3 regions of the Ruegeria sp. AI2 genome follow, and region 1 is predicted to be linked to each of the others. Evidence: riboswitches for the same ligand, from Rfam matches in the RefSeq annotation. Region 1 holds a riboswitch; each other region holds the start of a gene.

Region 1 (5,518 bases):
TTCGACCGGTTCATATGCCGTCGGGGATTGGATTCTTGCGGACGCCGAATACCGCGTGCGTCACCTTCTGGACCGGCGCAGCCTGCTGCAACGCAGGGCTGCCGGTACAGGTGCCGCAACACAACTGATTGCCGCTAATGTCGATGTGTTGTTCATCGTCAGCTCGTGCAACGCCGATTTCAACCTGCCCCGGCTGGAACGTTATCTGGCGCTGGCGCATCAGGCCGGATGTTATCCGGTCGTCGTCCTGACGAAAGCTGACCAGTCGGATGACCCCGGCAGTTTCTCGGGACAAGTGCAATCTCTGGACCCTTTTCTGTCGGTGCTGGCGGTCAATGCGCTGAACCCGGCAGATGTCGAAAAGGTTCTGGCATGGTGCCCCAAAGGCCAGACCGGCGCGCTGGTCGGGTCGTCGGGCGTAGGTAAAACGACGCTCAGCAACGCCATGACGGATCAAAACCTCGCCACGTCTGGAATTCGCGAAGACGACGCACGGGGCAGACACACGACAACGGTGCGCGCGTTGCACAGGATGGGTAACGGTGGCTGGCTGATCGACACGCCGGGAATGCGCGCATTGCGTTTGCTGGACGCTCAGGACGGGATCGACAACGTGTTCTCGGACATCACGGAGCTTGGCCAAAGCTGTCGCTTTTCGGATTGTCAGCACGAGACCGAGCCCGGCTGTGCCGTGCAGAACGCAATCGGCGAAGGCGTACTTGACCCGACCCGGCTGGACCGTTGGCGCAAGCTGCGGCGCGAAGATCAGCGAAACTCGGAAACCGTTGCCCAATCGCGGGCGCGGGACAAGGCGTTCGGCAAGATGGTGCGCGGTGTCATGCAGGACAAGAAGCTTCGCAAACGGCCATAACTGCAAGGTGTTAGGAAAACCTGCGTCGCGTCTGATCAGGCGATCAGGCGCGGCCAGACCGCGGCATTGCGACGGGCAAATGCTCCGATATGGCCTATTTCCGGCAGTCCGAATTCAGCAGGCTTCAGAAGGTGGCGTCTGGCCTCGGGGCCATACAGATCAGCAAGGCGCCAAACCGCCTCGGGCGGAACCATCTGGTCATCTTCGAACGTGAACAGATCCACTGGTACTCCCGAGCCGTTCCAACGCGCATCAGGCAATTCCTGCCCTACCTCGGGCACATAGTTCAGGGGGGCTGTGCACCATTTGCGCCATTGCCAGTAAACCGAGGCGGGCAGGTCCGACCCAAACCCGATTGCTTTGCCAGGCAGATAGCCAAGTGCCCGCACCATCAGCGGTGCATGGCCATACCAGAACAGCCCAGCCAACCCCCGATAGGGCCATGGGTGATCTTTCAAAGTCACCAGCCCCGAACACACACCGATCATTCGGTCGATCTGGTCGATATCCGGCTGCACCGGCCCCAGCATCGCACCGACCGAATGGCCGATGGTCCACTGCTGCGCCATTGGAAACCGCCTGCGCATTTCGGCCCGTGCCGCAGGCATATCGATCAACGCCCAATCCGCCATTGTCGCGGTTGCATCTTTCAGGTGGCCGAGCAAAGAAAGCCCGTAGTCCCGATAGTCATAGGTCAGGCAAGCTATCCCCCGCTCGGCGGCCAGCCATCGCGCGAAGTGTTGATAATAGTCACGCGGCACACCCGTGGCACTGTTAAGTACGACAACGGTTTCCGGCTCACCCACTGGCCGATGCAACCGCGCCGACAAGGTCACAGATCCGGACGGAAAGCGGAAATCTTCGATCAACACCGTCTGTTCCGTATCCAACATGATCCCCGGCTTTCGCTGAAACAATCGGTATGCCTGCCTTCGATGCCGACGACACTAGGCCGGAACATAATCCGCATCCAGCATGACCAAACGTCCGGCCTAAAGATCGGCTTGACTCGGAACGCGATCAGGCGCTAGCGGTTGTGTGATGGTTTCCGGCCCCCACAAGAGGTCGGGATGAAAAGGGAACACGGTGCGGTTTGTCTGGTCACACAGATATCAACCAAGTCCGCGACTGCCCCCGCAACTGTAAGCGGTAAGCAATGCCGAAATACCACTGGCCCATGGGCTGGGAAGGTCGGCAGAGCAATGACCCGCAAGTCAGGAGACCTGCCATCGGAACTGAAACCGAAACTCGGGCGGGGTGTCCGGGCAGGTCCTGACAGCGAGATGCTGTCCCACCTGCCCCAATATCCAGCCCACCACGCGCGGAGGGCGCAGGATGATCTGGAAGACAAAGTCACACGAATACAGCGCAACAGTGTGCCAGCGGACGGGCAAAACCTGCCCGGCTTTGGCGCGACTGGCCCGCTCGATTTCCGAAGCCATGGCGCAGGCGGTTTCGGCCACCAGCGAAGATTTCGAATTTGAAGGCAACAGCGCGCTGTCACATTGCGCAGAAGGGTGCATGGCAGCGATCCGAGCGCGATCCGACAGCGTTCGCGTTTTCTGCGGGGCGCACCCTGATACGGCAATTCGGGACCTGGATGCCTATGCCGATTTGATCTTCGGACCTACATTCAGCACGCTGCCCTCGGGCATTGTCGCGAATCCGCCTTGCGCCATGATCGAGGTTTCAACGATCCGGCCCCGGAAAACCGGCTACGCACCCCAGCAGCTGTCAGCTTGATCCCACTTCCACCTGTGCCGGGGTGATCCAGGACGCCCAGGCCAGCTGCGCATCGGTTTCGACAGCGCAGGGGCGCACGGCCCGCAGGCGGTCCAGTGCGTCGCTGGCGCGTTCACCGCATTCAACCATCAGTCGCAGAACAATCATCCCGGATCTGCCGCACCCCCCACGGCAATGCACAAGAACCCGGCCACCGCCCGACAGCGCATGTCGGGCCGTGGCGCTGACCTCTGGCCAGGCCTTCTGAACCGCCTGCGTCGGTGCTCCAAAATCTTCGATCGGCAGGTGAACCCACCGGCTGGCACGGCTTTGGATGTCGCTGCCAAAGTGCTGCGCGCCATCCTGAAGCATTTCAACATCCGTCGTCATTGAAATCACAAGGCCCGGTTTCCACGCCGCAATCATATCCAGATCGCCGACGTAATCCCCGCCACGCCCGGGCATTGAAGTAAGGGCAAGCGTTCCGCCTCCGACCTGCAGAGCAAAAATGACCAGCTGCGACATGAAGTGCGTCCTCCCCCAAGGTACTCTTTAAGAAATGAATCATTAAATCCGCTGGACCAGTTTAGTTGGAAACCAGCCCGTTTCTGAAACAAAAAATCATCGCGCCCCGCAGTGGACGCGGAGTGCCGCCGCCACTACGCTGTGCCGAAGCACCGAATCCGAGCGAGATGACATGACAGACACGCCCAGCCCCGCCTATCAGGTTCTCGCCCGCAAATACCGCCCGGAAACCTTTGCCGATCTGGTGGGTCAAGATGCTATGGTGCGCACCCTAAAAAACGCCTTCGAGGCCGACCGGATTGCGCAGGCCTTTATCATGACCGGCATTCGCGGAACGGGAAAAACGACCACGGCGCGGATCATCGCCAAGGGCATGAACTGCATCGGACCGGATGGAACCGGAGGGCCGACAACCGAGCCTTGCGGTCAGTGCGAGCATTGCGTCGCAATCATGGAGGGACGCCATGTCGATGTGATGGAAATGGATGCGGCCAGCCGTACCGGCGTCAACGATATCCGCGAGATCATCGACAGTGTCCGCTATCGCGCCGCCAGCGCGCGCTACAAGATCTACATCATCGACGAGGTTCACATGCTCTCGACCAGCGCATTCAACGCGCTGCTCAAGACGCTCGAGGAACCGCCCGCACATGTGAAATTCATCTTCGCGACCACCGAGATTCGCAAAGTGCCGGTCACGGTTCTGTCGCGGTGTCAGCGCTTTGACCTGCGCCGGATCGAGCCCGAAGACATGATCGGCCTGCTGCGCAAGATCGCCGGGGCGGAGAGCGCGCAGATCGCCGACGACGCGCTGGCGTTGATCACCCGCGCTGCAGAAGGGTCGGCCCGCGACGCGACCTCATTGCTGGATCAGGCAATCTCGCACGGGGCCGGAGAGACGACGGCAGATCAGGTCCGTGCGATGCTGGGTCTGGCGGATCGTGGTCGGGTTCTGGACCTGATGGACATGATCCTGCGCGGTGACGCAGCAGGGGCGCTCACTGAACTGAGCGGGCAATATGCGGAAGGCGCGGACCCTCTGGCCGTGCTGCGCGATCTGGCCGAAATCACACATTGGGTGTCCGTCGTAAAGATCACACCTGACGCGGCCCAGGACCCGACGGTTTCCCCCGACGAACGCACACGGGGCCAGCACATGGCCGAGGCCTTGCCGATGCGGGTTCTGACCCGGATGTGGCAAATGCTGCTGAAGGCGCTGGAGGAAGTCTCTGCCGCGCCCAACGCGATGATGGCTGCCGAAATGGCTGTTATCCGACTGACGCATGTCGCCGATTTACCCAGCCCCGAAGAGCTGATCAAACGGCTGCAAGACGCCCCACCTTCGCCACCCGGCGGGCCGGGCGGGGGCATGTCACCGTCCCGGCAGGCCCCGGTGGCAACGCAATCCAACGCGACCCCGCCGCCTGCCTATACATCGCCCCCGCGCGGAGCGGGTGGCGCACCGGTTGCCGCACTGGCGCAGGATGCACAGACGGCCCTGGCCCGCTATCCAACCTTCGGGCATGTGGTGGAACTGATCCGCACGAACCGCGATGTAAAACTGCTTGTCGAGGTGGAAAGCGGCGTGCGCCTTGTGTCGTACCAGCCTGGCCGGATCGAATTCACCCCGACACCTCAGGCACCGTCGGATCTGGCGTCGCGATTGGGCTCTGCCCTGCAACGCTGGACCGGCAATCGGTGGGCCGTCTCCATTGTCTCGGACGGGGATGCCGCGACCATCGCGGAAGTGCGGGACCGGGCCGAGCTGGCCCTGAAAGCCGAGGCCGAAGAACACCCGCTGGTTCAGGCCGTGCTGACGCAATTCCCCAAGGCAAAGATCATTCGGATCGAAACACCTGAACAGCGCGCCGCCAAGGTTGTGACCGAAGCCCTTCCCGAAGTCGAAGAGGAATGGGACCCGTTCGAAGAGGATTAGGCCTCAGCCCGTGGGTCCACGTTTCAAGAAACCGGCATACTCACGCCCCTCCACCATGCAACTGAGGGAGGGATTGCAGGCGCATAAATGATCGGTCCGCGACGCTCTGATCTGGACAGGCGGGAGACCTCTTGTGCCACCTGCCTGCGGTCCGTATTTAGAACCAAACAGAAACACAGGAGACGACTGATGCTGAAAGGACTCGGCGGGCTTGGCGGACTGGGCGACATGGCCAAGATGATGAAATCCGCACAAGACCTGCAAACCAAGATGACCGAAATGCAGGAAGAGCTGAACAACATGATGGTTGTCGGCGAATCCGGTGCAGGGCTGGTCAAGGCAACGGCCACAGCCAAGGGTGAACTCAAGGGGCTGGACATTGATCCGTCGATCTTCAACGGCGACGACAAGGAGGTGGTCGAAGACCTAATCCTGGCCGCAATCAAGGACGCTCAGGCCAAAGC
Region 2 (5,518 bases), on a different contig from region 1:
TCCAGTCGCACCATCCGGTCAGGCGTTCCGCTTTCTTTCATGGGGGGCGGGATGTGGCCCAGGGTCACGGCGCCGATCCGGCGCTTGGCCTGCGCGGCCTCACCTGGGTCGTTGACGATGAACGGGTAGATCACCGGCAGGTCACGGATCAGCGCCTCGGGCCAGCAGTCTGCTGATAGGGCGACCGATTTGCCGGGCAGCCATTCCAGTGTGCCATGCGCACCGATATGGATCAGCGCGTCCGCGCCAAGACCTTTGCGCAGCCACAAATAGAAGGCCACATAGCTATGGCGCGGGGTACGCGAAAGGTCGTGATAGTCGCCATCACGCAGCTCGGGTGTTCCGCGCTCTGGTTGCAGTGCGACCAGCGCCTTGCCGCGTCGCAAAGCCGTGAAGTGAAACGCGTCATGAGCGAAAGTTGGGTCTTGCTCGGGATTGCCCCATACGGCGTGCAGATCGGTGCGCAGGGTCTGGGGCAATTCAGCGAGCGCACTCAGATAATCCTCAAGCGGCCACGATATCCGGGCGTCCAAGAGTGCGTCGGCAACCGGATCGCCAGCCGCGATGTCGTAGCCTTCACCGCAAAGATCAGACAGCATCGCCTCAGCCGAGGCCAGCGCGTCGAGACCAACCGCATGGGCCATTTGCCAGTCTTTGCCGGGATATGTGGACAGTACCAACGCAGGAACCTGATCTGCCTTGGGTTTGTCATTCAGGGCAAGCCAACCCGATACCCGGTCGATGATCGCCTCGATCCGGTCCGGCTCGGCCCGATGCGCAAAACGCGAGTATTCCAAATGCGGATCGCGCTTGCCCGGCTCTTTGAAAGAGGCAACGCCTGCCGATATTCGCCCGTCCACTTCGGGCAATACCACATGCATGGCGAGGTCGGCGGGTGACAGGCCGCGTTCGGCCTCGGCCCAGGCCTTGCGTCGCGAGGTGGCGAGAGCGACCTGAAACACCGGCACATCCGCTGCGTCCAGAGGTGACGTGCCGGACGCGCCCTTGCCCGAGAATGAAGTGGCGTTGATGATCGCCGACGGTCTCAAGGCAACGACCTGTTCCCTGAGCCAGTCGGCAGCGGCCGGAGCCTTGAGCGACGGGGCAAACAGACCCACCGCCTGAAGCCCGCGGGCGCGCAGGTTGCGGATCAGGGCCGCGACCGGGGCGGTGTCTGCGGATGTCAGATACGCGCGATAAAAGGTGACAAGGATGCGTTTCGTATCGTTCTGGAATGCGGAACCCACCGGGACGACACCCTGATCTGGACACCACGCACCGCATTCGGGCAGGGTTTTCGCGCCCATCACCGGCCCGGCATAAAGTCCTGCTGCCAACGCCATCTGGGCCAATGCGGCCTGCGCGGCGATTTCGCCGCCGATGTCACACAGATGTGCCAGCCGCCGCAGGGTCGAGAGGGGCAGGGTCGAATACTCATCCAACCGAGCGTCTTCGCGCCCATCCGCCGGTAAAACGGCCAGCGCGATGCCTTTGGCCTGCGCCAGTGCCAGAACCTGTTGCAGCCCGTAAGACCAATAGGGCACGCCACCTATCAGACGGATCAGGATGCCCTTTGCGCCCTCAAGTGTCTGTTCGACATAGGTATCGACGGACAGAGGGTGCTTCAGCGCCGCAAGATTGGCCAGCCGCATCGTGGGCATCCGCCCCTCAGGCCCGCCGCCGCGATGCCAGCCCGCCGCGAAAGCGCCCAGGTCACTGTCGGAAAAGGACAGCACAACCAGATCACCCGGGCTTTGGCCCAGATCGGTTGGGGTCTCGGTTTCCTCGAGCCCGTGACTTTCGCGAAAGACGACGTGCATGACTTACTCGGCAACCTCGGTCACACCCACGAGGATATCACGGATCTCGGCCTCTTTGATGTCGTCATGCTCGGCAATCACGACCAGGCGCGAGCGGCGCTCTTCACCGGGCTCCCATGGGCGGTCGTATTGGTGACGAACCCGCGCGCCGACAGCCTGAACCAGCAGGCGCATCGGTTTGCCAGCGACGGCGGCATAGCCTTTGACGCGCAGGATATTCAGCTCAGTCGCAAGACGTTCGATTCTGGCTACCAGTTCCGCAGGGTCGGTCTGTTCCGGCAACTCGACGATGATGCTCTCGAAATCGTCATGCTCATGATCGTGATGGCCATCGTGATGTGACGGGCGCGCGTCCATGTCATCTTCGGCGGCAGCCTCAAGGCCAATCACGACACGTACGTCGACGACACCCTCGGCGACTTCGACAACGGGAAGCGGCCGCGGTGCCTCGGCGGCGATGATCTGTTTGGCTTTCGCGACACCTTCGGGACCTGCCAGATCGGGCTTGGTCAGCAGGATGATATCCGCACACGAGATTTGATCTTCGAACACCTCGGACAAGGGTGTTTCATGATCAATCGAGTCATCAGCCAGCCGTTGGGCATCCACCGCTTCAACGTTCGGAGCAAAGCGACCGGCGGCCACGGCCTCGGCATCGGCCAGCGCAATCACGCCATCAACGGTGATTTTCGAACGGATATCAGGCCAATCAAATGCTTTCAGCAGCGGTTTGGGCAGTGCAAGGCCGGATGTTTCGATCAGGATGTGATCCGGGCGCGGTTCCAGCGCCATCAGCGCCTCGATGGTCGGGATGAAATCATCAGCCACGGTGCAGCAAATGCAGCCGTTTGCCAGTTCCATGATGTTTTCCGCAGGGCAATCCGGTATCGCGCAGGATTTCAGAATGTCGCCATCAACACCCACATCGCCAAACTCGTTAACAACAATCGCCAGCCGCTTTCCCTGCGGGTTCTGCATCAGATGGCGCACCAGCGTGGTTTTGCCCGAGCCCAGAAAGCCGGTGATCACGGTGACGGGAAGTTTTTCTAGGTTCGACATGATCTCAGCCTCCAATCGGGGGTATGCGCGAGGCGCAGTTTTTGCGGAAATGTTCAGGACGGTCGCGCCACTTCACCAGACCATCGTCTGTGGCCAGATACTTGGTCACACCATCGATGATGACATCGACGTGATCGATTTCGTTCAGGTTCTCGTAAACAAAGGTCCAGCGATCCGGCCCGCCCCGAAGAACGATGGAACAGCCCTGATCGCAGTTCGAAAGGCATTCGACAGGTTTCAGAATGATGCCATCTGGCAGGGCAGCCTGTTCCAAGGCCTTGTGCAACAATGTGCCGGGACGCTCAGCGTCATCCTCGACGGGCAGACCCCGGCGGCAAGTCGTGCAGACCAGTAGTTCTACCGGTGCGGTCTCGGTCATGTCTCTCATCCCCCCAAATCCTCTTCGCGGGGGACGGGGTTTCATGCGGGCACCACGTCTGCACATGGACCCGACACCGGAACACCCCGCCCGGTTTCAACTTCGGGTGTTGGCAGGTCTCCCGGCTTGCGGATGCCAGAGCGGTCGCTCTGTCGGATGTCCCGCCTTCCCGGCACAGGCCAGTGGCATTGGGCATCCTCTCCGGTCACGGTCGCGGGGGCGGCTGCGCTTGGCGGATGAACCGTTGACGCATTCCCTTTTCATCGGCTGTTGCCGACACCAACGTCCGGGACATGCGGCACCGCCGACCCGCTTGTCAAGCGGTTCGCGCGCTACAAATAAGCCAAGGTGAAAAAAGCGACCTGTAGGCGTCGTTCGGCGGCATGAAGTGCGTGTTCGGTATGTGGTCGCATGACGGGAAAACGACGAACTTGGAGATGCGTCATATGAAAGTGGGATTTATCGGTCTGGGTAACGTTGGCGGCAAGCTATCGGGATCCCTTTTGCGCAATGGCATTGACCTGACTGTTCATGACCTGAACGCAGATCTGGTGGCCGAATTTGTCGCCAAAGGCGCAAAGGCGGCAGAAGGGCCCGCCCAGCTGATGCGCGATTGCGATGCGGTGATCACCTGTCTGCCGTCTCCGGCAGCATCGGACGCAGTCATGCAGGAGATGTTGCCCGAAGTGGGCCCCGGCAAGATCTGGATGGAGATGTCGACCACGGACGAAGCCGAAGTCAAACGCCTGGGTGCCGAAGTCATATCGCGCGGCGGTGCAGCTGTGGATTGCCCGGTTTCTGGCGGGTGCCACCGTGCCGCGACGGGCAATATCTCGATCTTTGCGGGCTGTGACCGGGAAACGTTTGAACGAATTCTGCCGTTCCTGACGACAATGGGCCGCCGGGTTTTGCACACCGGCGAGTTGGGCTCGGCCTCGGTGTTGAAAGTGATGACCAACTATCTTGCCACTGCCAACCTGATCACCTGCGCCGAAGCACTGGTCACGGCAAAGGCTGCGGGGATGGATCTGAACACGACCTATGAGGCGATCAAAATCTCGTCCGGCACGTCCTTCGTGCACGAAACCGAAAGTCAGGTCATCCTGAACGGGTCGCGCGATATTTCCTTCACCATGGATCTGGTGAAGAAGGATATCGGTTTGTTTCAGGAGGTCGCCGACCGCGCCGGGGTGCCGCTGGAAATAAACCCGGTGATGATCAACATCTTTAACGATGGTATCGCGCGCTATGGCGAACGCGAGCTTTCACCAAATATTATCAAACGGCTGGAAGAGGCAACCGGCCTGGATATCACCGCCCCGGGCTTTCCAGCCGAAATGACGGATGATGAGCCGGAAGAGCCGGGATACGAGGTTGTGCCACAAGGGCGCGCCTGAACGTAAGGCAAACACCAGACTACATCGCGCCCCGTGAACGAGCAGGGGTAGGCAGGTGTTCTGAAAAAAAACACGTCATATCTGGCCCGCTGTTCGACAGAATCGCGGGCCATGAACGTCTGAAAATACCAAGCGTCACACGCGCGTACTGCGGGGCCAAGTCAGCGATTAGGATGTTGTTGGAGGCGAGTACCGGAATCGAACCGGTGTACACGGATTTGCAATCCGCTGCGTCACCACTCCGCCAACTCGCCTTTTCAAGTAAAATCAAATACTTGCCGTGGTGTGACTGGGTTTTTAACAGCTTTCCTCTGGGGCGTCCAGTGGATTGCGCTCGAAATTGCCGGCAAGATCGAAATTTGCCGACGTCCACGCCCAAGGAGGTGATCAAGATTCAGGTTGCGGCAACAGGGGCGTTGCTGGAAGGTTCAGGATATGGCACAAGCCCGACATCTTTGGGAATGAGACGAGATATCCAATGACTGACTTCGCAGCCCGGCGCCGCACAATGGTTGATACACAGATCCGCCCCTCTGACGTCACCAAGTTCCCGATCATTGAGGCGATGCTGAGTGTTCCGCGGGAAAGCTTCGTGCCCGATTCTCAACGCGAGGCGGCCTATGTGGACGGCCTGATTGATCTGGGGGACGGGCGCAGCATGTTGGAGCCGCGGACCCTGGCTAAAATGCTGGACGCGCTGAACATATCCAAGGATGAGATGGTCCTCGATATCGCTCCGGCAATGGGGTATTCCACGGCTGTCACCGCGCGGATGGCTGAGTTGGTTGTGGGTGTTGAAAGCGACGAAACCCTTGCAGCCGAGGCGCAAAACCTCTTGGCCGAAGCTGACGTGCACAACGCCA
Region 3 (5,518 bases), on a different contig from region 1:
TCCCGAAATTCCGCGTATTCGGGGTTGCGCTCGATCATTGAAGCCGTTGGCGTCCAATGTGGCCACTCGACCTTGCGCCGGATAGCATAGGTTCCGGGCTCGTAAAGGTTCCCTCGCGCGATCGCAACGCCATAGCGCATTGCGGTCCCGCCTTCCTCGATATGGTAAAGATAGCGCGCGACCGCATCGACATGGATGTCACCAGGAACCAAACCATCATTTGCTACGACACGTCGTGGTAAAAAACGGTCATGAACGCCCCATGGATTTGAGGTCGCTGGATCGTAATCAAATGGCGTGACCTGGCTGTCCCAATAGGTCTTTTGCGACGAGGTTGGCCATGTTTTGGCGATCAATGGACTGGCCGCAGACGCGGAAAACAGCGCAGTGGTTGATTGAATGAAATAGCGCCTTGTCAGCATAGATCTCAGCCTGGTTCACAAGTTCAATGTATTTGCATCGCATTTTCACGATCAAATTCGAGTCTTAAAGCCTCTAGCAGCTAGAGCTTCAAGAGGTTTCAGGTAACGCTTAGTTTATCCAGTCGATCAGGTGCGCGGTGGCGTGAACTCTGATTTGATCGAGTTTGCTTTGGACTGGGTCAAAAAAGCAATGGAAAGAACCGAAATGCCCATTGTAGTTGCTTCATGTTTTCGGTTTCCGACGATGCAAGCCAAAGGAACAAGACGGGAATTCGGCGCGGCTTTGCAACAGCTTATCTGTCCTTGGATACAGAGCGGCAAAAACCCGCGCGCACGCTGTACTTGCCGCTTAGACCCGCTGAATCCGCGTAGTTGTCTTCTCAGCCAGGAATGTCAATCAGGAGTCATCGCCGTCAGGCTGCACGGTCACTTTGGCCTCCACGGGCACACCCTCAACCATCAGAGGGCTGTGGCTGTTGCCATTGAGAGAAACTTTTACTTCAACATCGCCATCGGGGAGCGACGGAAGGTGTAACCAATTGGCATAAAGGCGGCCCAGCTTTTCGCCGTTGATATAAACATGCGCGTGACCTTCGCCTGGAACGTCAGCCGTGGAGGCATTTTCCGGAGCAAAGCGAAAGTTCTGCGGTGTCACACGCAGATTCCAGCCCGCCATAGGATCCTTAATCATCTGGATCGCCACACTGGGGGCGTCGCTGTCGGCAGGCAGATTAGTGGCAGCGGAGTGGTCGTGCGCTGCCATCTCCATGTTGCCGCCGTGTTGGGCCGGGTCAGTATGGTCATGGCTCTCAAAGGTGCTACCGCTGCTGGCGGCAATCACAAAGCCAGCACCGCCGCCAAAGACAAGTCCGATGGCAAAGAGAGCAAGAGAACGGGACATCTTGTCATCCTCAATAAAAAAAACCCGCCGGTGTAACCAGCGGGGTAGCAATGGAGGAGCGCGATCAGACTGCAGCGCCTGCGCGCTTGCCTTCTGTCTGCCAGAAGTGGCCGGTGAAACTGCCTAAGAGTGCCCAGGCGGCCATGCCGATGCCGAAGGCCCGGGCAGCAAAAAGCGCCCCGATCTCGGTCGGAACCGGCCCAGAGAAACTCTCAGGCTCAGGGGCCCCGATAATATGCGGTACCATTAGCAGCACGGCCGCAATCAGGTAGCTTACCAGGTTACCTCCAAAGGCAATCAGCCACATGGCTACGCCGGCTGCGGCAACGGTGACCGTCCACCAGATCTGACGCACTCCCACATCTGCTGCCGCTACGCCGGGAACTTCTGGAGCCAGTGACAAGCCAGGAGCAAAGTGGAAGGCGACAAAGCCCGCAAGACCCCAAAGCAGGCCGGTGCGGCCGTTGATCTCATGCCCCTGACGTTCGGCTACTGACATCAGCGCCGCCAGGACTAGCGCATAGCCGGTGTAGGTAAGCATGGTGAAGATAATGCTGAGACCATCGCGCATCGGCTCGGCGAACATGCCGGGCAGGTCGGGATGCGCAGTTACGGGATCAGCGCCAAAATGCACCAGGTCGCCGCCCTCATAGAGCTCGGCGTGAAGTAGCACTGGCTGCACGAAATACAACTGCAGAAGGGCGGCAATCAGCCCCGCTGCTGCACCAGCGAACAAGCCGCTGGTCAGAATACGACTGAACATTGTTTTAGTGGCAGGGGAAGCCAGTTGCGTGGCGCACATCATGAGCCGCGTCATGCAGGCCAGAAGCCTGAACATGGCCAGTCACGGTAATGATCCCTAGACCCAGAACCACGGCGAATACTGCAGGCAGAAAGGATGCGCCAGCGGCGGATGCCTTGATCGTTTTTGTCGTCATTTTAATCCTCCTCGCCGTCACACCCGACGGCATATGTTGTGTCCATCCTACGGCCGGTCTCCTGACTCGCAGGTCACAGCAGACTTCCCCCTTCCCAGCGCCATTACGCCAGTGGTATTGGAAGGCCGCTCGCCGCTCACAGTCGCGGGGGCGGTCAAGGCTTCAGTGCGGTAGTTTGGTGCACCGTCCTCATTCCCGTTTCAGTCCCAGTGCGTAGGCACCTTTGGACACCGTAGAAGCCTTTATTGTTCCATAGTGCTTTGTTCCGTCAAGTACGAAAGCGACATCATAGTATTCTGCAGCGGTCAATCTTAGGTAATGGCAGGCTTGGTTTAGATTTTAGCCGTTCAGTGCAGAAGGCTAAGTCGAAAAACACAAACTGTAAGCTGAAAACTCGACACCGGAGCTTTGGTCGGCAAGTTGCATGTTGGCTATCTTTTTTGTGCCGGTATACGTGCAATCGCCTTGAAACGTAGCTTACCTAGCTTCCTGGCGTCAGCGAAGTCGCCGTCAGTACTGTCCTCATACATCCGCATGAAGATCATTATGTCCGGAAGATCGACAACCGTAACCTCACCGAAAAGATAGGCGGTCTTGCCGCTTTGTCGCACCGCCAACGTCTGTGGTCGGTGACAACCGGACATGCAATCCACTTGCTGCAACTCGGCTTGCACCCCCGATGCCTCCAGCGTTGCGGCTAATTGATCATAAAGGGTGGAATCCGCGTCGCGGCAGGTTCTGCAAAGCGTGAGGTTAGGTAGGCACATGCGTCAGGCTGATCCTTGATCGAGAACTTCCATCTGAGATTTCATATTTGCTGGTCGGTTGTTAGCTCAGTTTCAATACGTGTTTTGACTCTAAGTCTGGAAAAGAGTCCATACTCAGGCAGGAAGGACACATGAGCCCTAGCCCTCGAAAACTTTGCAAATACACCGAGTGCGAGACGGGGATTTGGCAGGGCGAAGAAGCAACCATCAGACGAAAAAATTTTTAAGTTTCTACGTGAGACTGAGCTGAAGCAGGTGGTAGGCGATGAAGTGGAAACAGCTCACGCGAAACATCTTTGTTCTTCAATAATCTGAAACAGCATTGCCTCCGGGATCGGCTCGCCATGACACGCCTATTTTCAGGTCCGCGCGCACCGCGCCTCCCAAGGCGAATTCCGAGACGCGACAGGTTCTTGTTGCGCGTAACTAGGTTCGTTCTATCGTCAATTACAGTCTAGATCCGGGACATATAGCGGGGTTCGTGCTTGATGGTTACCTTTCGGTTACCACGACCGATCATGGGACTGAATGCGTAGCGACAACCGACGACATTCAAAAGGAAGTACGCTGATGCGAAACGCCTCGGCATTAACAACTTTTCTGTCTGCGTCACTACAACCGAGGATCGCCCATGCCGCCATCGGTTCTCGCCGCAACCCGGTGTGATGGGTGTTGTGATAACGGCATATCTCCGGGTGCAGCCAGTCTTCGAACTCCTCCAATGTCATCGACGCAGTGCCGGAGCCGTCGCATTTCCCCTTATCCTTGGGGGATAATTGCGTTCTTCCCTAAAGTAGATGAACGGCCTCCATGGTCGTCCTAATCAGGCGTTCGATATCTTCGCCGTAACGCGCTCGACCCGGTGGCCTTTACTTGACGGAGATACTCCAATCTGAGCGGGTCAAATGGAAGGTTTCGCTGCGGAAACGCGCCCATTGTCTACGTGTATGGCTTGCGGAATCCCAACAGTAGGCCAATACGACACCTCCGAGATATCTGGCGCGCGGATCGAATTCGTTCACACGCAATGGTGCAAACACAAGCAGATGGACGAGTCGGACTGAGCATCGAAACTCAACTATGCGCCCAGAACAATGCAGGTCGTGACATCAATTGCGAGAGGCAACCAATGTCTACCCAATGGTTTAGCCGCTAGAAACCTGTACCCAACGATCAGGGTGAATCGGGTCCTGTATTCGTAGGAAAAGATACCTTGTTTCCTTCCACGTTTTGATCCTGTTGGTAACATTGTCCAGAACCAAATCGCCTTCACTCGAGCGATAGACTAGAACAGCATGGCCATTGCGATTGGTGTCCAAGACGGTCGCGATTAGTAGCTTCGTAGGATCCACACCGTTCTGCACAAGTTCAAACTTCTTTTGCAAAGCGAAGTCTTCGCAATCTCCTGACCCTTGCGTCGGCAGTGTCCAGTATTCCTTTGTCCCGTATTGGCTTTGATCCGAAACGGCACGGATTCTCCGATTGACGCGCGTGTTGATCGTTTTAACGATCTGATTTTCTTGTGCCACGGACAGACCAGAACTACGAGCGCTCGCGCACGCCCAAGAGTAATCTTTGCATAGTGTTTTGGCACCGGATGGCGCTTCAATCTTTCTGTCAAGACCGATCGAGGGAAGCTCAGAGGCTTGTAATGTAGCGGCAGACACAAAAAAGCTGCATATAAAACAGATCATTGGGAGATAACCCAGCAGGTTTTTCGATAACATTCTCTGAACTAACGTGGGATTTGTCATATCTGCCTTCTCCATGCTCGTTCCTCGAAGGTATCCAAACTTCCGGGGCCAATGTATTTTATTCCAAGCCTTCATGTGCCTTGAGGCATTGCAACTGCTTCTTAGCCTCTAGGGGTAAAGCGGCAAAAATTTGCAGATTCTTTGGTATTTCTTCCTTAGTTGACAGCATCAGAGCATCCACGCCATCACCAGTCCGGCATAGCTAACAGCGCGAACTAGAGGGTAAGCTGATCGCAATTCTCTCATTCAACAAAAATACAACACAGATCGGCCGTCATCGCTTAAGGTTACGAAATACTGGGACAATGAAGCCGCTCCTCCCCAAACTGAGACAGGCAGTTTCGGTTTTTCCGGGCGCTGCAATTAGTGACCGCTAATGACATCTTTGACGACAGGCTCGTTGAGCAACGCCGTTAGCAGGGGGCATGCTGCTCCTTCAGTACAGGTCTGCACAAGTTCTACCAATGCTTGCTCCAGCCGTTGGAGAGCGGCGATCTTTGACCTGACCTTGTCGAGATGTTTTGTTGCGACGTCTTCGGCGTCACGACAGGCTTGCTCCGGCGCTTTGGACAATTCGCGAAGTGCGCATGCATCCTGAATAGTGAAGCCAAGATCGCGGCAGCGTTTGATGAATCTGAGCTCGGATATTTCCCGTTCCGTGTAAGCGCGGCGCCCCGAGGCGGTTCGACCGGTTTTCTCGACTATGCCTTCCCGTTCGTAGTAGCGGATCGTCTCG

What was found. Region 1 has a riboswitch for cobalamin ahead of ACR0LL_RS19015 (hypothetical protein). Riboswitches for the same ligand answer to the same signal wherever they lie in the genome.
Region 2: linked by a shared signal. The riboswitch ahead of ACR0LL_RS07120 (DUF1636 family protein) and the one ahead of ACR0LL_RS19015 (hypothetical protein) in region 1 are both predicted to bind cobalamin.
Region 3: linked by a shared signal. The riboswitch ahead of ACR0LL_RS15950 (CbtB domain-containing protein) and the one ahead of ACR0LL_RS19015 (hypothetical protein) in region 1 are both predicted to bind cobalamin.

The regions. Positions count from the first base shown of each region.
Region 1 is NZ_JBQFYB010000017.1:7,451-12,968, reverse strand. It holds gene rsgA (ribosome small subunit-dependent GTPase A) at 1-871, shown strand, start outside; gene ACR0LL_RS19020 (alpha/beta hydrolase family protein) at 907-1,764, opposite strand; cobalamin riboswitch at 1,898-2,116, shown strand; gene ACR0LL_RS19015 (hypothetical protein) at 2,207-2,614, shown strand; gene ACR0LL_RS19010 (protein-tyrosine phosphatase family protein) at 2,606-3,118, opposite strand; gene ACR0LL_RS19005 (DNA polymerase III subunit gamma/tau) at 3,291-5,054, shown strand; gene ACR0LL_RS19000 (YbaB/EbfC family nucleoid-associated protein) at 5,244-5,518, shown strand, end outside.
Region 2 is NZ_JBQFYB010000001.1:1,409,483-1,415,000, reverse strand. It holds gene cobN (cobaltochelatase subunit CobN) at 1-1,820, opposite strand, end outside; gene cobW (cobalamin biosynthesis protein CobW) at 1,824-2,879, opposite strand; gene ACR0LL_RS07120 (DUF1636 family protein) at 2,884-3,258, opposite strand; cobalamin riboswitch at 3,353-3,557, opposite strand; gene ACR0LL_RS07115 (NAD(P)-dependent oxidoreductase) at 3,660-4,655, shown strand; tRNA gene ACR0LL_RS07110 (tRNA-Cys) at 4,836-4,909, opposite strand; gene ACR0LL_RS07105 (protein-L-isoaspartate O-methyltransferase family protein) at 5,134-5,518, shown strand, end outside.
Region 3 is NZ_JBQFYB010000010.1:51,234-56,751, forward strand. It holds gene ACR0LL_RS15935 (L,D-transpeptidase) at 1-422, opposite strand, end outside; gene ACR0LL_RS15940 (hypothetical protein) at 820-1,323, opposite strand; gene ACR0LL_RS15945 (CbtA family protein) at 1,388-2,086, opposite strand; gene ACR0LL_RS15950 (CbtB domain-containing protein) at 2,091-2,261, opposite strand; cobalamin riboswitch at 2,296-2,511, opposite strand; gene ACR0LL_RS15955 (DUF1636 family protein) at 2,693-3,028, opposite strand; gene ACR0LL_RS15960 (transglutaminase-like cysteine peptidase) at 4,174-4,797, opposite strand; gene ACR0LL_RS15965 (MerR family transcriptional regulator) at 5,146-5,518, opposite strand, start outside.